Regions from separate parts of the Arthrobacter ginkgonis genome, predicted to be linked through region 1. Evidence: riboswitches for the same ligand, from Rfam matches in the RefSeq annotation. Region 1 holds a riboswitch; each other region holds the start of a gene.
What was found. A riboswitch is a leader RNA that binds a small molecule or an ion and turns the genes downstream of it on or off. The one in region 1 is predicted to bind S-adenosylmethionine.
Positions count from the first base shown of each region.

Region 2: linked by a shared signal. The riboswitch ahead of ABD912_RS18120 (flavin reductase family protein) and the one ahead of ABD912_RS02205 (LLM class flavin-dependent oxidoreductase) in region 1 are both predicted to bind S-adenosylmethionine.
Region 3: linked by a shared signal. The riboswitch ahead of sfnG (dimethylsulfone monooxygenase SfnG) and the one ahead of ABD912_RS02205 (LLM class flavin-dependent oxidoreductase) in region 1 are both predicted to bind S-adenosylmethionine.

Region 1 covers NZ_BAABEO010000006.1:149,416-156,315, forward strand. Annotated here, with positions in the region: SAM riboswitch class I at 1-63, shown strand, start outside; gene ABD912_RS02200 (acyl-CoA dehydrogenase family protein) at 73-1,575, shown strand; SAM riboswitch class I at 1,766-1,854, shown strand; gene ABD912_RS02205 (LLM class flavin-dependent oxidoreductase) at 1,976-3,391, shown strand; gene ABD912_RS02210 (ArgE/DapE family deacylase) at 3,501-4,844, opposite strand; gene ABD912_RS02215 (PucR family transcriptional regulator) at 5,073-6,215, shown strand; gene ABD912_RS02220 (hypothetical protein) at 6,257-6,664, opposite strand.
Region 2 covers NZ_BAABEO010000024.1:69,801-78,185, forward strand. Annotated here, with positions in the region: gene ABD912_RS18095 (acyltransferase family protein) at 1-917, shown strand, start outside; gene rpsF (30S ribosomal protein S6) at 1,142-1,447, shown strand; gene ABD912_RS18105 (single-stranded DNA-binding protein) at 1,489-2,079, shown strand; gene rpsR (30S ribosomal protein S18) at 2,142-2,381, shown strand; gene rplI (50S ribosomal protein L9) at 2,397-2,849, shown strand; SAM riboswitch class IV at 3,028-3,141, shown strand; gene ABD912_RS18120 (flavin reductase family protein) at 3,190-3,699, shown strand; gene ABD912_RS23590 (helix-turn-helix transcriptional regulator) at 3,696-3,794, opposite strand; gene ABD912_RS18125 (4-hydroxyphenylacetate 3-hydroxylase C-terminal domain-containing protein) at 4,321-4,554, opposite strand; gene ABD912_RS23595 (4-hydroxyphenylacetate 3-hydroxylase N-terminal domain-containing protein) at 4,515-4,763, opposite strand; gene ABD912_RS18130 (ABC transporter substrate-binding protein) at 5,331-6,776, shown strand; gene ABD912_RS18135 (ABC transporter permease) at 6,803-7,822, shown strand; gene ABD912_RS18140 (ABC transporter permease) at 7,819-8,385, shown strand, end outside.
Region 3 covers NZ_BAABEO010000023.1:157,548-165,932, forward strand. Annotated here, with positions in the region: gene ABD912_RS16925 (methionine ABC transporter permease) at 1-240, opposite strand, end outside; gene ABD912_RS16930 (methionine ABC transporter ATP-binding protein) at 231-1,304, opposite strand; gene sfnG (dimethylsulfone monooxygenase SfnG) at 1,608-2,804, opposite strand; SAM riboswitch class I at 2,937-3,031, opposite strand; gene ABD912_RS16940 (ABC transporter substrate-binding protein) at 3,295-4,380, opposite strand; gene uraH (hydroxyisourate hydrolase) at 4,700-5,029, shown strand; gene pucL (factor-independent urate hydroxylase) at 5,033-6,004, shown strand; gene allB (allantoinase AllB) at 6,004-7,521, shown strand; gene ABD912_RS16960 (XdhC family protein) at 7,523-8,385, shown strand, end outside.

The DNA of each region.
Region 1 (6,900 bases):
GACGCCGCAGCAACCCCTTCCCGGCATCCGGGCGGAAGGTGCTCACGCCAGAACCGATGGAGTGTGATTCTCGTGTCCCTGTCGTCCGCCTCTGCCCGTGTCAATGGGATCCAAGTCAATGGAGCCCGCGCCAAGGCAACCCCGGCCCCTGCTGCCCCCACCCAGGCGATCCAGCCCAACGCGGTCCATGACGACGCCACCCGGTTTGCCAAGGACGCCTTCGACGCGGGAAGTTTCGATGCCACGGGCTTCGACGCCACCAGCTTCGACGCGGTGCACGTGGACGGGGGAGACCTGGGTGCCGCCGACCTCGACGCCGTGGACCTGGACGCCCACCGCGCCCCGCTTCCGCCCCGCCACCTGATCAAGATCACCCCCGGCGTGCCCGCGGACGGCGGCTACGACGAGCTCGCCGAGGTCTTCCGTCCCGTTTTTGCGCGCATCGCCGAGGGCGCGCGCGAGCGCGACGCCGGCCGCGTCCTGCCGTACGAGCCGGTCGCCTGGCTGAACCAGGTCCGCTTCGGCGCCGTGCGCGTGCCCGCCACGGACGGCGGCTACGGGGCCTCGCTCAGCGACACCTTCCGGCTGCTGATCGAGCTGGCCGAGGCGGATTCGCAGGTGGCCCACCTGCTGCGCTCCCACGTCGGCTTCGTCGAGTCCATCCTGCTGCTGGAGGACGGCGCGGAGCGCCGCCGCTGGTTCGACCGCTTCGTCTCCGGGCAGCTGGTCGGCAACGCCTACACGGAACGCGGCGGCAACGCGCTGGGCCGGCTGAACACGGTGCTGCGCGAGCGCGACGGCGGCTGGCTGGTCTCGGGGGAGAAGTACTACTGCACGGGGACGATCTTCGCGGACTGGGTGGCCGTGGCCGCGGAACTGCCCGGCGTGGCCGGCCGGCACATCGCCGTCGTGCCCACCCAGCACTCGGGGGTGCGGATCTTCGACGACTGGGACGGCTTCGGGCAGCAGCTGACCGGCACCGGCTCCACCACCTTCCGCGACGTGCCGGTGGACACCCTGCTGACCCCCTCCGACCTGGTGGTGCACCCGGAATCGGCGGTGTTCCAGCTGGTGCTGCTGGCCGTGCAGGCCGGGATTTCCCGCGCGGTGCTCGCCGACGCCCGCAACGCGGTCCAGCAGCGCACCCGCGCCTTCAGCACCGGCACCGGGGCGTCCCCGCGCCACGATCCGCAGGTGCTGCAGCTGGTGGGGGAGATCTCCGCGTCGGCGTTCACCGTGGACGCCGTGGTCCTGGCCGCGGTGGCGGAACTCGAGTCGGTGATCGCCGCCCCCGGACTGACCCCCGCCGAGCAGTACGCGGTCTGCGAACTGGCCGCGAACCGCGCGCAGGCGGCGGTGCAGCCGATCGTCCTGGCCGCGGCGACCAAACTCTTCGACGGACTCGGGGCCTCCTCGACCGCCCGCGGGTGCAACCTGGACCGGCACTGGCGCAACGCCCGCACGGTCGCCACCCACAACCCGGCCATGTACAAGGCCCGGATCGTCGGGGACTACGAGGTCAACGGGGCCGCCCCGCGCAAGTTCGACGCCGTCGGGGACGCCGCCCAGGCCTAGCGCGCGGGGACCCCTGGCCGCTCTCTTGCAGGGACCCTGCTGCCCCGCGCTTTGCGGGATGGCTCCTTGAATAAACGGAAGGCGACACGCCCGTACCGGGCCAATTGTTTCGCCATGAGTCGCCCGCGGGTTGAGGCGTCGAAGGAAGTGCGGTTCCATGGATGGAGTTGCCGGTCCGGTTTTCCGGCGGCACCCATCCAGAGCGGCCGAGAGACCTGGCTTGTCGACGTCGCAGCAACCACCCTTCGGGGACGGTGCTAATGCCAGAACCGATGGAGAATCCCCGATTCACCTGAGCCCCGGAAACACCGGACACGCGCACCCGCGTGCGCCCGACGGGCCGCAGGTGCGTGACGGTGCAGGCTCCACGGATTGCCCGCCACTTTCGGAAGGAACCACCGTGACAGGGAACAGCCCCGAGGTCCCGCAGCGCCGCCACGTCCGCTTCAACGCCTTCGACATGAACTGCGTGGGCCACCAGTCCCCGGGCCTCTGGCGCCATCCGCAGGACAAGTCCGCGGACTACAACACCATCGGCTACTGGACGCACCTGGCCAAGGTGCTGGAAAAGGGCCTCTTCGATGGTCTCTTCATCGCCGACGTGCTGGGCACCTACGACGTCTTCGGCGGCACCAACGAGGTTCCGCTCCGCACCGCCGCCCAGGTCCCGGTCAACGACCCGTTCATGCTGGTCTCCGCCATGGCGGCCGTCACCGAGCACCTTGGCTTCGGCGTCACCGCCGGCACCGCCTACGAGCACCCCTACCCGTTCTCCCGCCGGCTGGCCACGCTGGACCACCTGACCAACGGCCGCGTCGGCTGGAACGTCGTCACCGGCTACCTGCCCTCCGCCGCGCGCAACATGGGCCAGGAAGACCAGATGGAGCACGACGAGCGCTACAACCATGCCGACGAGTACCTGGAGGTCGTCTACAAGCTCCTCGAGGGCTCGTGGGAGGACGACGCCGTGGTCCGGGACGTGGAGTCCGGCGTCTTCACCGACCAGTCCAAGGTCCACGAGATCAACCACGAGGGCAAGTACTTCAAGGTCCCGGGCATCGCCATCACGGAGCCGAGCCCGCAGCGCACCCCGGTGATCTTCCAGGCCGGCGCCTCCCCGCGCGGCATGAAGTTCGCCGCCACGAACGCCGAGGCCGTCTTCGTCACCTGCCCCACCAAGGAGCTGCTGAAGGAGACCGTGGCCAGGATCCGCGACGCCGCGGAGGCCGCCGGCCGCGGCCGCTACGACATCCGCATCTACACGATGCAGACCGTGGTGACCGGTGCCGACAACGCCACCGCCCGGGCCAAGTTCGAGGAGTACAAGTCCTACGCGGACATCCAGGGCGCGCTGGCGCTGATCTCCGGCTGGATGGGCGTTGACCTGTCCACCTTCAACCCGGACGAGCCCATCGGCGACGTGAAGTCCAACGCCATCCAGTCCTCCGTCGCCACCTTCCAGAAGGCCTCCGGCGATGAGGGCAAGCCGTGGACCGTGCGCCAGCTAGCCGAGTGGGTCGGCGTCGGCGGCTTCGGCCCGATCACCGTCGGCTCGGCCGAAGAGGTGGCCCGCGAGCTCATCGACTGGGTCGAGGAGACCGACGTCGACGGCTTCAACCTGGCCTACGCGATCACCCCGGGCACCTTCGAGGACATCGTCGAGTTCATCGTCCCCGAACTGCAGAAGCTCGGCGCCTACCCGACCGAATACGTCGAGGGCACGCTGCGCCACAAGCTGTTCGGCAAGGGCGACAAGCTTCCCGAGGCCCACCGCGGTGCGGCCTTCCGCCTGCAGCCGGCCGTCACCGGGCAGTAGCGGAAAACCCACCGGTACGACGGCGGCACTGCACCTTCCGCGCGGAAGGTACAGTGCCGCCGTCGTACGTTTCCGGCCCGTATGGCACCGGTCCCAGGCGGTGCCGGGATCAGAGGCCGGCTTCGCCGTGGCCCGCGGAAGTGGCCCCGGCCAACTGCGCCTGCTCGGCGACGCCACACCATTCGGCGATGAACAGGGCGATCGACTTGGTCACCCGGCGCACGGATTCGAGCTCGACCCGCTCGTCGTAGCCGTGGATGGCCTCGGACACCGGCCCGTACACCAGCGCCGGGATGCCCGCGTAGAGCGCGAACACGCGGCCGTCGAGGTACCCGGGGGTGGTGAATGTCTGCAGTTCCTCGCCGAAGGCGGCCCGGTGGGACGTGCGCAGGACCTCCTCCGCGTCGCTTCCCTCCTCCAGCACGTAGCCCTCCGAGTAGAACCCGGTGCGGGTGGCCGCGGTGGAAATCGGGTTGCCCAACTCGTCTTGGTCGATCCGCCCGAGGCACTCCTGGATGTGGCCCCAGGCCTCGTCGGCGCCCATGCCCGGGTACAGGGCGATCCGCACGTCCAGCTCGCACCACGCCGGCACGCTGGAGGGCCAGTCCCCTCCCTGGATGCCGCCGAGGTTGAAGTTGATGGGGTGCTCCAGGTCCTCGAAGTACCGGTGGGAGGACTTCTCCGCGTTCCAGGCCCGCTCCAGCTCGCGCAGCCGTGCCATGACGGTGTGCGCCGCATCGATGGCGTTGAAGCCCTTGGTCATTTCCCGCGGGTGGGTGGGGTTGCCCCGGACGCGGACCTTGAACCAGATCACCCCGACATTGGCGCGGACCAGCATGTTCTCCTCCGGCTCCGGGATGATCACGGCATCGGCGGTGTAGCCGCGCTGCAGGGCCGCCAGCGACCCGTTGCCCGTGCATTCCTCCTCCACCACGGACTGGAAGTGGATCCTGCCCTGGGGGACCAGCCCCGCCGCGAGGACGGCGTCGAAGGCGAAGAGGTTGGCCGCGAGCCCGGCCTTCATGTCGCCGCTGCCGCGCCCGTAGAGCCAGCCGTCGACGATGGCCGCGTCCCACGGGGACCGGCTCCACTCCGCAAGGGGGCCCTCCGGGACCACGTCGACGTGGCCGTTGAGGATCAGCGAGCGCCCCTCTTCCCGCTCCAGGTCTTCGAGGGCCGGGGTGTAGGTTCCCACGACGTTGGTCATGTCCGTGTAGGGGACGGCGACCGCGCCGGCGCCGGGGTACGTGGCGAGGTCCGCGGGATCGAGCTCCCAGCGGTCCATCTCCAGCCGCCGGGCGGCCATCGCTTCGTAGAGGAAGTCCTGCGCCGAGGATTCCTGGTTGCGCAGGGACGGGTGGCGGACCAGGTCCTGGGTGAAGGCGAGTTGGGCGTCGAAGTTCGCGTCGACGGCGTCGAGGATCGCGCGGGCGTGACGGGGGTCCAGGGGCATGGTGTCTTTCCTTGGGGGTTTCCGGGCCGGAGTGGAGGTCGCGGGGCGCCCCGCGCTGTGTGAATCTCCACCGGGGACCAAGCGGGCGGGGCAGCTCGGATAGGCCGACGGCGGGGTGGATAGGTCGACGGCGGGCCAACCGGCCGCCGGGTCTCCGTCAATTTTCGAGGGTCCAGGACCGCCCCGGCAATCGATGAACGCAGCCGATGCGGGCCATAGGATGTGTGGATGCACAATCCGGACGCGATGAGCCGGCGCGTGGCGCTGCTCTGCCTGGCCGACCTGGACGCCATCTCGCAGCGGTACGTGGCCGAGGTTCGGCGCCTGCCGGGCTACCTCACCACGGTGGTCGGGGACGAGGAGCTGTACCGGACGGCCCGGCAGATGCTGGGCACGGTGTTCCGGCTGATCGCCGGAGAGTCGACCGCCGAGGAACTGGCGCGGGTGTCCGCGGAGGTGGGCAGGCGCCGTGCGACCCAAGGCGTGCCGCTGGATTCGCTCCTGCGCGCGGTCCGGATGGATTTCCGCTTCCTGTGGGAGGCGATGGGCGCCTACGTGGACGACGCGGACAGGGCGGAGTTCTCCGCCGAAGTGGTGGCCATCTGGGAAACCGTGGAGACACACACCGTCAACGTCCATGCCGGCTACATGGACGAGGTGGCCCGGACCAACCGCGAGGTGGAACTGGAGCGCGCCTTCCTCCTGCGGCACCTGCTGGCCGGCACCGGCGACGCCCGGCTTCGCGCCGAGGCCGCCGACGCGCTGGGACTGCGGATCGACGGGACCTTCGTGGTGGCCGCCGGGTGCCCCGACCACGCCCGGCGCTTCCGTGACCTGATGACCGAGCACCTGCCCGGCACGCCGCTGGACACCCTGGACGGCATCGAGTTCTGCATCATCGACGCCTCGGCCGGGCTCGATCCGAAGCTGGTGGCGGCGCTTGCGGCCATGCCCGCGGGCATCTCGCCGCCGGCCCGCGGAGTGGACCAGCTGCCGGCGATGTGGACCGTGGCCTGCGAGCTGGGACGGCTGGTCGAATCGGCGGCCGCGGCCGCGACCCTCGACCGCTCCTGGGACCGGCTGATGGCGCTCCGGCTGGGACCGGTGGCCGAATCCTTTGCCCGCGAACGGCTGGCCCCGCTCGAGGGCCTGGCCCGGCACGACCGGGAGAATCTCCTGGAAGCCGTGCGGGTGTTCGCCGGGAACGGGTCCGTCACCGACACCGCAGCCGCGCTTTACTGCCACCGCAACACCGTGCTGAACCGGTTGCGCCGCTTCACGCAGCTCACCGGCCTCGATCCCGCCGTGCCGCGGCAGGCGGCCCTGATCCAGTTGGCAGTCGCCGCCGATGCGCCGCCCGGCGCGGACTAGGTTGGCGAGGACTGGGTTGGCGCGGACCAGGTTGGCGCGGTTTAGGTCACGGGAGGATGGGGCATGAGGGCGGCGGCCAGGCCCACGACGTTGGCCAACACCGCAACGGCGAGCAGCACCCACCCAGCGGTGCGGATGGGGCGCGAGCGGTCCGGGGGCTCGTGGGTGAGCCAGACGTGCCAGTCCGGGTCCTGGTGGTAGATGGTGATCGTGCTGCCCGGGGGTGCGGCGTCGCCGGTGAGCAGGCCGGAGACCGCGGTCCCGTCCGGGGCGGTCCATACGGCGCAGGGCTGGCCTTCCAGGATGCGGACCTCCGCGGGGGAGGGGCGCCAGTGGCGGTAGTGCCGGCGCAGGATCCACGCCGTCACCAGCAGGGCGATTGCGGGCACGCCAGCGGCCCAGCCGACCATCTCCAGGGCCGGACCGATCGTCTCCAGCATCTCCCGCATCAAGGCTAAGTGTAGGCGGCGAGGGTCCCGCACCGAGCGAAGCGAGGTGTGGGAGCCGCCGAAACGGTAGGCGGCGAGGGTCCCGCACCGAGCGAAGCGAGGTGTGGGAGCCGCCGAAACGGTAGGCGGCGAGGGAGCCGCTCTCAATTTGCATGCCCGTGCGTCGTTTGCGGGCGACGCGTCGTCATGCACCCGACGCAACGGCATGCACGCCGCGCTATTTAGTGCGGGCCGAA
Region 2 (8,385 bases), on a different contig from region 1:
GACTCGCCGTCGTGCCCGGGCTGCGGCAGCAGGCAGTGGTGGCCGGGCAGCAGGACGCGGCGGGGCAGCTGCTCGCCGACCCGCCTCCGGACTTCGGCGCCTCCGCCGGGGGAGGGCTGCCTCCGGCGTACGTGGACGGGACCCGGACGGTCGTCCCCGTGCCCGCGCGCGCGGAGCAGGACCGCCCCCGCTTGGGTGCCTGCATCCAGGGGCAATCCTCCGCAGAGAGGCACGAGTGCACGTTCGGCGCCGAGGGCGGGACCGTGACGGTCGCCCTGATCGGGGACTCCCACGCCGTCCAGTGGTACCAGCCGATGCTGCAGGCCGCGCAGCGCAACGGCTGGACCCTGGTCACCTACCTGAAGAATTCCTGCCCCTTCAGCGCCGCGACGCGCACGCTGGAACTCAAGGGCCGCACGGAATGCACCGAGCCGAACCAGCGGACCCTGGAACGGATCCTGGAGCGCGGGGACATCGACGCGGTGGTGACCTCCTACTGGGCCGGAGCCGAATTCGCCGGATCCGCGGCGGAGGGGTTCGCCGCCTACTGGGAACGGCTGGAGGACGCGGGGATCCAGGTGTACCCGATCGTGGACACCCCGCGGCCCGGGCACCGGGTCCCCACCCCGGACTGCGTCGTGGAGCATGCGCCGGCCCCGCGCCCGTGCGGCGCCCCGGAAGGCGCGGCCTTCGAGCGCGCGGACGCCACCCGGCAGGCCGCCAGGCTGGAGCCCCGGGTGGACGTGCTGGACTTCCGGGACAGGTTCTGCGCCGACGGTTTCTGCCCGGCGGTGGTCGGCAACGTCCTGGTCTACCGGGACCACCACCACGTCACCGACACGTACATGCGCACCCTGGCGCCGGCGTTCGGGGACCGGCTCGGTGCGGCCCTGCGGGCCGACGGGCTGGACTGGTGACATCCCGCCGTCCACAACCCCGGCGCGGCCCGCATCCGCGCACTGCCGGCCGGCGGGCGGGACCGCGCGCCCACCGGCGCGTTTAGGGTGGGGAGCGGGTATCCGGTAGGATGGGTCAGGCTGTTTCCGCCGTGTTCGCAACCGGACGAAGGCGGGAACACAACGCAAAGAACCTCCTGTTACGGATATCCCGTGACCGCTTAGCCCGAAGGAGGTGGGTTCACATGCGTGCTTATGAACTGATGGTGCTGATCGACCCCGAGGTCGACGAGCGTACCGTTGAACCGACCCTTGCCAAGTTCCTGGACGTCGTCCGCAACGATGGCGGAACCATTGACAACGTAGATGTCTGGGGCCGTCGCCGCTTGGCCTACGACATCAAGAAGAAGAACGAGGCCATCTACGTGGTGGTTAACTTCACCGCAACCCCGGCCACCTCCGCGGAGCTTGACCGCCAGCTGTCTCTGAACGAGACCATCCTGCGCACCAAGATCATCCGCCCGGAGGACCAGAAGGTTTCCGCAGAGTAATTCTGCGGTTTCCCTCGTAGAACAAGACGACAGGAGGCACGATGGCAGGCGAGACCGTCATCACGGTTATCGGTAATCTCACCGGTGACCCGGAACTTCGTTTCACCCCGTCCGGGTCCGCAGTGGCGAACTTCACCATTGCCTCGACCCCGCGGACCTTTGACCGTCAGAGCAACGACTGGAAGGACGGCGAAACGCTGTTCCTTCGCGCGTCGGTCTGGCGCGAGGCTGCCGAAAATGTCGCCGAGACGCTGACCAAGGGCATGCGAGTCATCGCCCAGGGCCGGCTGAAGTCGCGTTCCTACGAGACCAAGGAAGGCGAGAAGCGCACCGTAATCGAGCTCGAGGTCGATGAAATCGGCCCGTCGCTGCGGTACGCCTCCGCCAAGGTCACCCGCACCCAGCGCTCCGGCGGTGGTGGCAACGGTGGCTTCGGCGGCGGCAACGCCGGCGGTTTCGGTGGCGGCAACGCAGGCGCCAACGCCGGTGGTTTCGGTGGCGGCGGCAACGCCGGCGCCAACTCCGGTGGCAACTGGGGCGCCCCGGCCGAGGACCCGTGGGGTTCCCCGGCTTCCGGCAACAACGGCGGAGGCTGGGGCAGCAACCCGGGCTCCGACGAACCGCCTTTCTAAACAACTTATCCACCATCCCGCAGAGAACTTCTGCGGGCTCCCCTTAGTAAAGGAGCTCCACGATGGCTAAGGCTGAACTCCGTAAGCCCAAACCAAAGTCCAACCCCCTGAAGGCCGCTGACGTCAAGGTCATCGACTACAAGGACGTCGCGCTGCTGCGCAAGTTCATCTCCGACCGCGGAAAGATCCGTGCCCGTCGCGTGACCGGCGTCTCCGTCCAGGAGCAGCGCAAGATCGCTCAGGCCATCAAGAACGCGCGCGAAGTTGCCCTGCTGCCTTACTCCGGCGCTGGCCGCGGCTAAGGAAGGGAAACCAACATGGCAAAGCTCATTCTGACCCATGAAGTCACCGGCCTGGGTGCCGCTGGCGACGTCGTCGAGGTGAAGGACGGTTACGCACGTAACTACCTGCTGCCCCGCAACTTCGCCATCACCTGGAGCAAGGGTGGCGAGAAGCAGGTCGAGTCCATCAAGGCCGCCCGTGCTGCCCGCGCCGTCGCTTCCCTGGAAGAGGCCAAGCAGCTCGCTGCGTCCCTGTCCGCCAAGCCGGTCAAGCTGACCGTCAAGGCTGGCGCCACGGGCCGCCTGTTCGGCACCGTCAAGGCCGACGACGTCGCCAAGGCTGTCGAGGCCGCTGGCCTGGGCAAGATCGACAAGCGCAAGGTGGAAATCACCGAGCACATCAAGTCGACCGGTGCCCACCAGGCCACCGTCCGCCTGCACGAGGACGTCTCCGCGACCATCGACCTGCAGGTCGTCGCCGCGAAGTAAGTCTGGCAACAGCATTCCACCGGTGCCCTAGGGTGCCGCGTGGCGAAAGGGTCCCGCTTCGGCGGGGCCCTTTTGCGTTTCCTCAAATTGCGTTCTGACAGCCCGTTTCGACGCAGTACGCAACAGAAGCCCGGGTTCCTTTGACCGGGCGCCCGCCAGCGCCGTAGCGTTGGTGACGAATCAAGAGCGTCAACGCGAAGCCCTGGCTTGTTGGCCGACAACCCTCTTTCGGTAGTGGGGTGTTCCAGGTGATGATTCGGCCGCCCGGAAAACCGGCCGGCAAGTACCGCGTGGGGGGGGCGCCATACCACCCGCGCGCCCGACGTCGAAGGATCAAGCCATGGCCCTCACCGATGACCTCTCCGCGAACTCCCTGCGCACCGCCTTCTCCCGCTTCCCCTCCGGCGTCGCGGCGCTGTGCGCGATCGTCGACGGCGAGCCCCAGGGCATCGTCGCCTCCTCCTTCACCGTGGGCGTGTCCCTGGAGCCGCCGCTGGTGATGTTCGCCGTTCAGAACTCCTCCCGCACCTGGCCGGTGGTGCGCCGCAACGCGCGCATCGGCGTGTCCATCCTCGGCGAGGCCCACGAGGACGTCTGCCGCCAGATCTCCGCCCGCACCGGCGACCGCTTCGCCGGGCTGGCCCTGGACTCCACCGACGAGGGCGCGCTGTTCCTGCACGACGCCGCCCTGTGGCTGGACTGCTCCGTGGAGCAGGAGATCCCGGCCGGGGACCACCACGTGGTGCTACTGCGCGTGCACGGCCACGCCACGCACGACGACGCCCACGCCCCGCTGGTCTTCCACGGCTCCGCGTTCCGCCGGCTGCAGAGCCGCGACGCGCTGGTCTAGCCGCCCCGGTTCCCGGCCCGCGCCGCGAGATCCCGCCGATAGGCGTTGGGGGAGCGGCCGCAGGCCTGCCGGAAGACGCGGGAGAAGTGCCGCACGTCGCGGCCCCCACCGTTCGGCGACGAACCCCATGGCGTCCGCGAAAGAGGCGGTCACCAGGTCCACCGGCGCCGCCGACTCCCCGTTGAACCGCCGGGCATAGGGCAGCGTCGAGTCGTGGACCGTGAAGTCCTTGGGTCCCAGCGCCGCCGAGTTGGCGCCCTGTTCGATGGTGCTCCGGCCCGCCAGGTGCAGCGAGATGCCGACGAACGGGTCCGCCCCGGCCGCGGCCAGCCGTTTGGTTCGGTCCACCCAGTGCGGCCCGGAGGAAACCGTGAAGGGCCGGATCCCGTTGACGGTGACGGCCTCGATCAGCGCCGAAGGAGGGGTGCTCGCTCCTGATTCCCAGCGGCAGCATCAGCCCGTCCACCAGCACCCGCCGCTCGGGCAGGTGCGCCGCGGTGCGCGCGCAGTATCCGCCCTCCGGGCCGTCCTTTCCGCCATCCTCACCAAGCCATGCACGACGCCGGCCCGCGCCACCAAGGCGGGGCCGGCGTCGTGCGGTGCCCGCTAGAGATTGAACTGCTACAGGTTGAATCGGCCGATCATGTTCACGTCCTTATTGCGACCAGGCCCGGGACGGTCCAGTAGTCCTCGTCGCACTCGCCCATGAACTGGTCGGCGAACGCCCCCGTAGCTGCCCCGGTAGTAGCGCTCGTCGTGCTTGTGGCGGGAGCCGAACCCGGTGTTGGTGGCGTCCCACAGGGCCTTGAGGGTCTTCACGCGCTGCAGGGAATCGATGCCGTTGGACCCGGGCACATACTGGCCAGGAAGGACGCCTTGCAGTCCGGGCTGCGCCCCATCCAGCCGTAGGACATTTTGGCCCACTCGGCGATCGCGTCACGGCCCTTGATCAGGTCCGCGGAGGACTTCGGGGCCCTGAACCAAGCGTAGGTGCGGCCTTCCGCTGCCCCCAACCCTACGGATGTATGCCCCGCTGTGGGCGCAGAGTGCAGGAGGGGGGGCATCCCAGCTCAGAGCGTCTGGCCCGCCGCGGCCCGGGCCCGCCGGGACGGACCACCACATCCTGTGACCCGTGGTGCGGGTGTCAATGCCTGGGGTGTGGAACGGGATGGTGCTGGGCGCATGTGGTGGTTTCCTCCCGGGAGGCGACGTGCCCGGCGCCCGGGCGGCGGGGGCTTGGAAATGCGTCCGGCCGGCGCCGTCGAGGTGCCTCATTCCTTGGAGGCCGAAAACCGACAAATCACCATCGGGCATACCAAAAGTGGAAATTGGCCAAGAAATCTTGCCAATTAAGGTGACATGAACCACGTTCTATGGAAATCTGTATACCAGTTGAGGTCGACTGGTTCCTGCGAGATCGGATGCCGGGCCGAACTCACCGAACCGAGCGGCACTCCCTGATCAGCTTCGCCCGCCCCTAGGGCAGGCACATTGAAAGGTTTCCCATGGCTCGCACCACTTTCCGGATGACATCCCTGCTGGCGGCTTGCGTCGGCACGGGCCTTCTTGTGACATCTTGTGGTCTCTCCGCCCCTGCTTCGACGAATGGGGCCCCGTCCCGCGACGAGGCCGTGGTGATCGGTACACGCCTGATGGCGGAAACGCTCGACCCGCAGCAGGCCTCGAACGCAACCAACGAGTTCTACAACGCGCCGGTCTACAACACCCTGGTGACGTTCAACGCCCAGGGGGAACTCGCTCCCGAACTCGCCGTCGAGTGGGAGATCGCCAAGGACGCGAAGTCCTTGACCCTGAAACTGCGGGACGGCGTCACCTTCCACAGCGGCAACCCGTTCACGGCCGACGACGTCGTCTACACCCTGGAACGGGCCAAGAAGGTGGGCACCGGAGTCGCCGCTTTCATCGCGGGCGTCGAGTCCGCCACCGCCCAGGACGACTCCACCGTGACGATCAAGTTGCGCGAGACCAACCTGGACGCCATCAACGCCTTGAGCATGGTCTACATCCTCGACTCGGCCCTGGTGAAGCAGCACGAAGGCAACGACAACGCACAGCAGTGGCTGGCAAACAACGACGCCGGCTCCGGCGCCTTCGCGATGAAGGCCTTCAAGCCCAGCCAGCAGGTCTCGCTCGCCCGATTCGACGGCTACTGGGAGCCGCTTGCAGGCCGCCCGTCCGTCTTGGAAATGCGGATGATCCCCGAAGCCAGCGCCGTCCGCGATGAACTGCAAGCCGGCGGCATCGATATCGGCTACGAAATCGCGGCGGCTGACAAGCCCCTCTTCGAATCGTCCGACAAGTACCAGGTCGTCACCATCCCGGGTCCGATCCAGACCTACGTGAACCTGAATATGAAGGGCAAGTGGACCTCCGATCCCCGGGTGCGCGAAGCGCTGCAGCTTTCCTACGACTACCAGGGCCACCTGGACACCATCCTGCACGGCCGGGGCAAGTTCGCCACCGGCCTGGCTTCGGACACCGTCCGGTGCCGTGCCGAGCTGCCCGCGCTCCACCAGGACCTGGAACGGGCCAAGAGCCTGATCAAGGAGGCAGGCGCCGAGGGAGCGACCCTGACGCTCGCCTACCAAACCGGCCCGGTCGAGCACAACATGGCCGGCACCGTCCTCCAGTCTTCCCTGCGAGAGATCGGCCTGAACGTCGAGATCAAGAACGTGACCTTCCCGCAGTACCTGGAGATGCTCTCCTCGCCCGAGACGGTGCCCGACCTCGGGATCGCCTGGGACTTCGCCGCGTACCCGTCGGTCGGCCCCATGCTGCAGCGGGCCTGGCATTCCTCCGCGATCGGACAGACCAACGCGTCCCAGTACAGCAACGCCCAGGTCGATGCCCTTCTCGATGCGTCCGCGGAAAGCGTCGATGCCCAGCAGGCCTGTGACGACCTTGTCGAGGCCCAAAAGCTCATTGCCGCAGACCGTCCGACCCTGTACGTGGCCAACCGCGCCATCCAGATCATTGCCGACAAGCGCGTGACCGGCATCCAATTCATGCCCACGAGCCAGGTGTTCGACGCGAGCCTCATTGAGCTCGCCAAGTAACCGTCTGGCACAGCACAAGGGAAACAATGAACAAGTACATCTCACGGCGGGTCGGCCTGGCCCTGGTGAGCATCTGGGGAGTCGCGACGATCGTGTTCTTCCTCTCCAAGCTCATCCCCGGCGACATCGCACGCATCGCGGCGGGGCGGACCGCCACAGCAGAGCAGGTGGCCCAGGTGCGCGAGAAGCTCGGGCTGGACGAACCCCTGCTCGCGCAGTACGGCGCCTTCCTGGGGCGGGCGGTCCGGGGAGACCTCGGGACCTCCGCCTTCACGCACCAGAGCGTCGTGTCCGACATCGCGGCGGTCCTGCCCACAACGGTCCAGCTGGTGATCGTCTCCATGCTGATCACCCTGCTCATCGCGGTGCCGCTCGGGGTGGTCGCGGCAGTGAATGAGGGGCGTGCGGCGGACACCGCGGCACGGATCATCTTCGTGATCGGCGGCGGCATCCCCGTCTTCTGGCTGGCGATCATGCTGCGCTGGCTTCTGGGCGCCAACCTCGGCTGGTTCCCGATCTCCGGCACCAACGGCTTCGGGATGAGTCCACCGACGGTCACCGGCTTTACGCTGGCCGATTCGCTGGTGTTCGGTTCGGTCGCCAACTTCGTCGATTCGTTCCTGCACCTGCTCCTGCCGGCCTTGGCACTCAGCGCCCCGTTCGTGGCGACGCTGGCACGCAACGTGAGGTCGAACATGATGAGCGCCCTGAAATCTGACTTCATCTCCTTCGCCATCGCCAAGGGGGTGCCGCCCCGACGCATCATCGTTCGCCACGGCCTGCGCAGCGCCATGGGATCGACGCTCACCCTGGTGGGCATGCAGTTCGGGTGGATGATCAGCGCCGCCCTGCTGGTGGAGACGGTCTTCAGCCTGCCCGGGGTCGGAAGCTACCTGCACATGGGCATCATCAACCAGGACACGTTCTCGGTCCTGGGAGGGGTGCTGGTGATCGGAATCGTCTTCATTTGCCTTGCCGTCGTCGTCGACGTCCTCCAGATGGCCATCGACCCGCGGGTCCGTCTTTCCCAAGTAGGTGCACCATGACACTGCCAAACCTTTCCGCCCCCTCCGCGGCTGCCGGGATCGGGAGCCAGATCAACAAGGTGGTGCGCGGATTCTGGAACCGGCGCACGCCGTGGCTCGACCGGTTCTCGATCGTGCTCGTGGGGGTCATGGTGGCCATGGCTGTGCTGGGCCCCCTGTTCCTGCAGCATGACCCCTACCAGGCCAACAGCAAGGAAGCGCTGCTCCCACCCAGCCCCAGCCACTGGATGGGAACGGACGACGTGGGCCGCGATGTGCTCTCCCGCCTGGTCGTCGGTGCGGGCCAAACGATCTTTGCCGCCGCACTGATCGTCCTGCTCGCCACGGTGGTCGGGATCCTGGTGGCCAGCATCGCCGCGGTCTCGACCAAATGGATCGACGAGACCATCATGCGGGCCTGCGACATCTTCATGTCCCTGCCCTCCCTGGTGCTTGCCTTGGGCATTGCGGCCGCCCTGGGTTCGTCGATGACCTCGATCATCATCGCGATGGTCGGAGCGCTCTGGCCCAGCACCGCCCGGCTGGCCCGCGGCATCATCCGGGAAACCATGACCAGCACCTAC
Region 3 (8,385 bases), on a different contig from region 1:
GCCGATGTTCACGATCCAGCTGAGCACCCCGTAGACGGCCTTGTTCTCGAACAATCCGCCCGGCGCCATGTTGTGCAGGCAGACGGCGGTCGGCGTGCCGACGAGAACCACCACCAGCATGACGATCCCGACCATCGCGAGCGTCTCGCCCAGCGCTGGAATCAGCAGGGCGGGCAGGTCCGCGATCGGGGTGTCCGCCAACGCGGGGACGATAACGGCGGAGGGGAGAATCACACCCACAGCGCTGCCTCCTTCGGGGTGGTGTTCGGGGTGTCGTCCGGGGCGGGTGCCTCCGGTGCGGAGGGGCCGTCAGCCGTGGTCGCATCTGGACGCAGGGCGGCGCGCAGGCCGTGCCGGGCGAAGGCCGTCTCGACGCGGGCCGCGTCGGCGGCCGCGAGGCCGACCGTCGCGTTGCCGGTGCTGGTGCCGTCGATGTTCTGGATGGTGGCAGCGAGCAGGGCCGCGGGCTCGCCCAGGTCCGCCGAGACCCGCTGGAGCCAGTCGGCGGGGACGGTGCGTGAATCGTAGGTGACGTACCAGGCTCGCGAACCGGTTCCGGGCTCGGCCGGGCTCAGCTGCGGCTGCAGGGCGCGGCCCAGCGCGGAGTCGTGGTCGGTCAGCAGGTCCACCAGCCGGCCCTGCTCGATGATCCGGCCCCGGTCCAGCCGGGCCGCGGAATCGGCCACATGCAGGACGGTGTCCATCTCGTGGGTGATGAAGACGACGGCGAGGTCCAGGTCGTCGCGCAGCTGGCGCAGCAGCGACACCACCGAGCGGGTGGTTTCCGGGTCGAGTCCGGAGGTGGCCTCGTCGGAGAGCAGCACGGAGGGACGCAGCGCCAGCGCGCGGGCGATGCCGACGCGCTGGCGCTGCCCGCCGGAGAGTTCGAACGGGTAGTGGTTGGCGCGGTGGGACAGGCCGACGCGCTCCAGCAGCTCGGCCACGCGCGCCTTGGTTTCCGCCGGGGTGACGCCGAGGTATTCCAGCGGCAGCGCCACGTTCTCCGCCGCGGTGCGGCGGGAGAGCAGGCTCGCGGACTGGAAGACGGTGCCGATGCGGCGGCGGGCGACGCGGAGCCTGTGCTCGGGCAGGCCGCTGAGGTCCTCGCCGTTGACGATCACCTGCCCGGAGGTGGGCCGCTCAAGGAGGTTGATGCACTGGGCGAGCGTGCTCTTGCCGGCCCCGGAGGGCCCGACGACGGCGAGGATCTCGCCGCTGGCGACGTCGACATCGAGGTGGTCCAGGACCGTGACGGCGTCGGGGCCGCGGCCGTAGACCTTCGTGAGTTGCTTGAGACTGATCATGGGGATGCTTTCCGGAAGTGGACTGCACGGGGGATCCCGGCCCGGCGGCCCCTAGAGATGGGCAGCACAGGGCAGGGCGGTGCGGGGAAGCGAACTGCGGGCAGGGCCGCTAAGCGCGGGGCAGTTGGGTCCCTGCGTGGCGACGAAGTCGATACGAAAGGGCCGTTCCCCCGCAAAGCGCGGGGCAGCCGGGTCCCTGCGTGGCGACGAAGTCGATACGAAAGGGCCGTTCCCCCGCAAAGCGCGGGGCAGCCGGGTCCCTGCGTGGCGACGAAGTCGACACGAAAGGGTCTGCCCCGCGCGCTAGGCGGGGGACCCTTCCAGGCTGGTGGCCGGGAGCAGGTCGGTGTTGAGCTCGGTGCCGTTCTTGCGGGCCAGGTCCGCCTCCAGTTCGCGAACGATCGGCAGCACGTCGCGGCCGAAGGCGGCGACCTCCTCCTGGAAGTGGAGGTAGGCGGTCAGGAGCAGGTTCACGCCGATCTTCTTGAACTCGATGATGCGTTCGGCGATCTGTTCGGGGGTGCCGATCAGGCCGGTGCGGAACCCGTCGTTGTACTGGATGAGGTCCTCGAAGGTGGAGTCCTCCCACATGCCCTTGCCGTCCTTCGTGGACTGGCCGGCCTCCTTCACGGCGGCGGCGAAGCCCTCGACGGCGGGTCGGTGGGCCTTGGCGATGATCTCGCGCAGGGTTTCGGTGGCCTCGGCCTCGGTGTCGCGGGCGATCACGAACCCGTTGATCCCGAAGCGGGGCTTGGCGGGCGCGGTGCGGGCCCCGGAGGAGGCGGCGGCCAGCACGCCGGAGATGTTGCCCTTGAAGCCCTCCAGGTCGCGGCCGTTGGAGAAGTACCAGTCGGCCGTGCGTCCGGCCGCGGCCTGCGCGGCCGTGGAGTTTCCGCCGAAGAAGATCTCCGGGTGCGCCCGGCCCGGGATGTCCAGCGGGGCGGGGGAGAGGGTGAAGTCGGAGATGTCGTAGTGGCTGCCGTGGAAGGAGAAGTCCTTTTCGGTGAGCAGACCGCGCAGGACGGTGATGAACTCCTCGGTGCGCACGTAGCGTTCGTCGTGCTCCAGCCAGGGCAGGCCGAAGTTGGTGAATTCGTCCTTCAGCCAGCCGGAGACGATGTTCACGGCGGCGCGGCCGTTGGAGATGTGGTCGGCGGTGATCAGCCACTTGGCGAGCACCCCGGGGTGCCACATGCCCGGGTGGACCGCCGCGATGACCTTCAGCCGCTCGGTCGCCCCCAGCAGGCCCAGGGTGAACGCGGTCGCCTCGTGCTGCTTGTCCGCGCCGTAGGACGCGGCGTAGCGGGTCTGGGAGAGCGCGTACTCGAACCCGGCGTCCTCCGCGATGCGGGCCAGCTTCTTGTTGTAGTCGAAGTCCCAGCTGGTGCGCTGCTCGATGGTGGAGACCACCAGGCCCCCGGAGACGTTGGGGACCCAGTAGGCGAACTTCAGCGGCGTCTGCAGGTCGGCCGCGGCGGACACGGGGGTGTTGGTGCTCATGTTCGAATTCCTTGGGGGACGGCGCCGGACGGCGTGGGGCAGTGCGGCGGGGTGCAGGGAATCCCGGACAACGGCGGGCCGCGGCACCGGGGGGAATCCGGGGCCACCACGGCCGAAGAAAAGCTTGCGCTTTCTCCATCGTTTCTGGCGGTAGCACCTTTCCGGCGGAGTCCGGAAGGTTGCTGCGGCGTCAAAGAACCAGATCTCTCAGCCGCTCGGGATGGTCGTTCCAGTATGGGCACAAAGGGCGTAATCATCAAAGAATCTTTTTTCAAATGCTACGAAATATGGAGTTCATCGAACAATCGACAGCTGTTGCCAGAGTTTATCGACAGGTGTTGTCCTGAGCGATCGACATCTGTAGCCCTAGCCTTGGCTCCGTTCCGCGCCCCGGCCGGCACGCGCAAGGGGGGACGACGGCTCGCCGTCGTCCCCCCTTGCTGTGGTTGCCTCGCGTAGTGCGCCCCCGGGATTTTGCTACCTTCCGGGACTACTTGAGGTCCGGGTGCTCCGCGTAGACCTCCTCCAGCAGGGAGGTGTCGAAGAGGTCCTCGACCGTGAGGTCGTAGCCGGCCAGCTTGAGGATTTCCACGTTGTCCGCCATGAGCTTGTCCGACATCGTCATCAGGCCGTTGGCCTCGGTGTCCGCGGTGGAGACGAGCTTGTTCTGCTCCTCGGCCTGGCGGACCTCCTTCTGCATTTCCAGGCCCAGGTCGGACCCGTACTCCTCGACGGCCAGCCGGGCGGACTCCTCGGGGTCGGCCACGGCGTCCTTCCAGCCCTTGATCATCGCGACCAGGAAACCCTTCAGCGCCTCGCGCCGGGTCTCGATGTTCTCCTCGGTGGTGACCAGCGATTCGGCCATGAACGGCAGGCCGTTGTCCGCCAGCGGAAGGTTTTCGACGTCATGGCCGTCGAGCTCCAGGGTGAGGGATTCGTTGGTGATGTAGGCGAAGAAGCCGTCCACCTCGCCGTTGACCAGCGGCTGCGGGTCGTACTGGACCGGAATGACCGTCAGGCTGGACTTCTCGATGCCGTTGACCTCCAGCAGGGCCTCGAACAGGGTCTCGTTGACGCCGGCCTGCACGCCGATCTTCTTGCCCACCAGGTCCTGGGGGGTCTTGATCGGATTGTCGGCCAGCGAGGTGACCGTGAACGGATTCTTCTGGTACTTGGTGCCGATGATCTTCAGCGGGGCGTCGTCCTCCTGGATCACGGGAGCCACCCCGAGCGGGCTGGAGGTGCCCACCAGGGCGCCTCCGGCGAGCACCACGGTTTCGGTGGAGGTGCCGCCGGGACCGCCGGCGACCAGGTTGACCTTGCTGAAGCCAGCGTCCGCGAAGTAGCCCTTTGCGTCGGCGAAGTACTCGCCGGCGAACTCGGCGTTCTTGATCCAGGACAGGTTCATGTCCAGCGTCCCGAGGTCCGCGGCCGCGGAACCGGCGGCGGGGCTTGACGTGGTTGCGGGCGAGCCGCCACCGCAGGCGGTCAGGGCAAGAACGGCCGCCGTGCCGGCGGAGGCCAGCGAGAGGCGCAGCGTGGAACGGCGGGTGGTGACACGGGACGAAACCTTCATGCTTGGTCCTTTGCGAGTTGGATGGAAGCCCGGGGACGGAGGATCCGGGACTACCCTGCCGACGCTACGAACCGGTTGTTTCATCCGAAGATGGGAGGCGTTACTGACGCGTTAACTGGAATCCGTGCCGCGCGGCTCATGGGGCCGGGAAGCCTCGCGGGCGCGGGGCGAGGCGCAGGCCGAGGGTCATGAAACAAAAGTTTTACGCGGCCGAAACGGCACGCCTTCATGCGCTCCGTAACGTGGCCCCAGGACGGTTGCGGCAACCCGCACGTCCGGCCGGGCCGACCGCCCGGCCCGCACCATGGAAGGACCGACCATGACCACCAGCCTTGTCAGCACGCACGTGCTGGACAACGCAACCGGCGCACCTGCGGAAGGCGTCGCCGTCGTGCTCCAGACGCGCGCGGGCGACCGCCTCGCCGCCGCCGTCACGGATGCCGACGGCAGGGCCGCCGATCTCGGCCCGGCCGTGCTGGCCCCCGGCGCCTACCGGCTGGTCTTCGACACCGGCGCCTGGTTTGCGGCCCGCGGGACGGACGCGTTCTTCCCGGAGGTTGCCGTCGCGTTCACCGTCGACGACGCCGCGCACTACCACGTGCCGCTGCTGCTGAGCCCGTTCGCCTATTCGACCTACCGGGGGAGCTAGACCATGGAAAAGATCTTGGACGGGGCCGGCATCATGCAGAAGGACACCACCATCGCCTCCGGGTCCGTGGTGCTTGGCGCCAATCAGTATGGCAAGGCCGAGGTGCGCCTGGTGCGCATCGAGCGGGACACCCCGCGCCATGCGATCACCGACCTGAACGTGACCTCGCTGCTGCGGGGGGACTACGCGGACTGCTATCGCACCGGCGACAACGCCCACGTGCTGGCCACCGACACCCAAAAGAACACCATCTACGCGTTCGCCAAGGAACGCTGGAGCGCCACCGCCGAGGAATTCCTGCTGACCCTGGGCCGCCACTTCGTCGGGACCGTGCCGTGGGCCGCGGGCGGCCGGTGGGACGCCGAGCAGTTCGGCTGGGAACGCATCACCGCCGGCGGCAGTGCGCACGACCACTCCTTCGTGCGCACCGGCCAGGAGGTCCGCACCGCAGCGGTGACCATCGAGGACGGCGTGGAGCACATCGTCGCCGGGCTCAAGGACCTGGTGGTCCTCAAGTCCACCGGCAGCGAGTTCACCGGGTTCCCGCGGGACAAGTACACGACCCTTCCGGAAACCACCGACCGCATCCTCGCCACCTCCGTCACCGCCCGCTGGCGCTACGTTCCGGCCCCCGCCGGCGAACCCGCCCCGGCCGTGGACTACGACGCCACCTTCGCCGCGGTGAAGGCGCTGCTGCTGGAGACCTTCGCCGACACCCACTCCCTGTCCCTGCAGCAGACCATCTTCGCCATCGGCGAGCGGATCCTGAACGAGCTGCCGCAGTTGGCCGAGATCCGTTTCGTGATGCCCAACAAGCACCACTACCTCGCCGACCTGTCCCCGTTCGGCCTGGAGAACCCCAACGAGGTCTTCATCGCCGGGGACCGCCCCTACGGGCTCATGAACACCACCGTCACCCGCGCCGGCCAAGCCGAGGCCCCGGCCGCGTGGGAATTCCTGGGGGGATTCTGCTGATGTCCGCCATCCGCATCGCCGCCGCGAACGTCCTGGTCGAGGGCGCCTTCGTCCCGGCCGAACTGGAGATCGACGGCGGCCGCATCGCCGCGGTCCGCCGCCTTGGGGCGGCGCCCCTTCCGGGTACGACGGCGGCACCGGCCGACGTCGTCGTGCCCGCCTCCACGCTGGTACTGCCCGGCAACGTGGACACCCACGTGCACATCAACGAGCCGGGCCGCACGCAGTGGGAGGGCTTCGCCTCGGCGACCACCGCCGCCGCGCTCGGGGGCACCACCACCGTGGTGGACATGCCGCTGAACAGCATCCCGCCGACCACCACGGTGGAAAACCTGCACGCCAAGCGGGACGCCGCTGCGGGCAAGCTGCGCGTGGACACCGGCTTCTGGGGCGGAATCGTTCCAGGCAACACGGCCAGCCTGCGCCCGCTGTGGGAAGCCGGCGTGTTCGGATTCAAGTGCTTCCTGCTGGACTCCGGCGTGCCCGAGTTCCCGCCCGTGGACCCGGCCCAGCTGCGGGAGGCCATGCGCGAGGTCGCGTCCTTCGGCGGGCTGGTGATCGTGCACGCAGAGGACGCCCGCACCATCGCCGCGGCCCCCGCCCGGGCCTCCGCCGCGTACACGGACTTCGTGCTCTCCCGCCCGGACGCCGCCGAACTGGCGGCGATCGCCGGGCTTATCGACGCCGTGCGGGAGACCGGCTGCCGCACCCACATCCTGCACCTCTCCAGCGCCCGGGCGCTGGAGACGATCTCCGCGGCGAAGGCGGAGGGGCTGCCGCTGACCGTGGAGACCTGCCCGCACTACCTCTGCTTCGACGCCGAGGCGATCCCCGACGGCGCCCCCGAGTTCAAGTGCTGCCCGCCGATCCGCGACGCCGGCAACCGGGACGCGCTCTGGCAGGGGCTGCGGGAGGGGCTGATCGACTGCATCGTCAGCGACCACTCGCCCTCCACCGCCGCGGAGAAGTACCGCGGCGCCCCGGACCTGCAGCAGGCCTGGGGCGGGATCTCCGGGCTGCAGGTGGGCTTCGCCGCCGTCGCGCACCAGGCCAGGACGCGGGGGATCGGGCTGGAGGCGGTCAGCCGCTGGATGTCCGCGGCCCCCGCCGCGCTGGCCGGGCTCGGCGCCAAGGGCGCGATCGAGGCCGGCCGCGACGCCGACCTGGTCTTCTACGACCCCACACTGCCGCACACCGTCAGCGCCGACGCCCTGGCGCACCGCAACCCGCTCTCCGCCTACCACGGGATGGAGATCACCGGGGCGGTCACCGGCACCATGCTGCGCGGCCGCATGCTCTTCGGGCCGGATGGGGGAGCACCCTCCGCGGCGGGCGGCGACGCCGGCACGAAGGCCGGCCTGGCCGTGACCGGCGGCTTCCTGGCCGGGCCGGGGGCGGTGCGCGCCGGGGGACCGGGCTGGGCCCTTCCCCGCGGTGCCGCCTCCGCCAGCGCCGGCCTGGCCTCCGCGGGCGCGGGACCGGGGGCCGGCACCGCCGCGGGCGAGGGCGGGGCCTGAGATGGGGGACCTGCCAGCAGCCTGCCGGCCATGGCTTGCCGCCGGGACGCCGTTCGCGGTCGCGACCATCACCCGCACCGGAGGATCGACGCCCCGCCCCGTCGGCACGTCCATGGCGGTGGGCCCGGACGGGAGGGTCGTCGGCTCCCTCAGCGGCGGCTGCGTGGAGGGCGAGGTCCTGCTGGCCTGCCTGGACACCCTCCAGGACGGGCGGGAACGGCGCGCCACCTACGGATACAGCGACGACGACGCGTTCGCCGCCGGACTGACCTGCGGCGGGGAACTGGAGGTCCTCATCCGCAGGGTGGAGTCCGAGGAGCAGGCGCTTCTGGCTCTCGGCGGACCCGCCGACCGCGCCGCGCCGCGCCTGCTGGCGTTCGGCTCCAACGACTTCGCCGCCGCGCTGGTGCGCCAGGGGGCGCTGCTGGGCTACCGGACCACGCTGTGCGACGCCCGCGCCGCCTTCACCACGCCCGAACGCTTCCCGGAGGCGGACGACGTCGTCCTCGCCTGGCCGCACGAGTACCTCGCCGCCGAACACGCCGCCGGCCGGATCGACGAACGCACCGTGCTGTGCGTGCTGACCCACGACGCGAAGTTCGACCTCCCGCTGATCGAACTCGCCCTCTCCCTGCCCGTCGCCTACATCGGCGCCATGGGCTCGCGGCGCACCCACGACCAGCGCGCCGCCGCGCTCACCGTCCGCGGCATGCCCGCCGAAACGCTGGCCCGCCTGCGCTCGCCGATCGGGCTGGACCTCGGGGCCCTGAGTCCGGCGGAGGTGGCCGTGTCCATCGCCGCGGAAATCATCGCCGCCCGCACCGGACGCCTCGGCGCTGGGTCCGCCGGCGCGGCCGCGGTGCG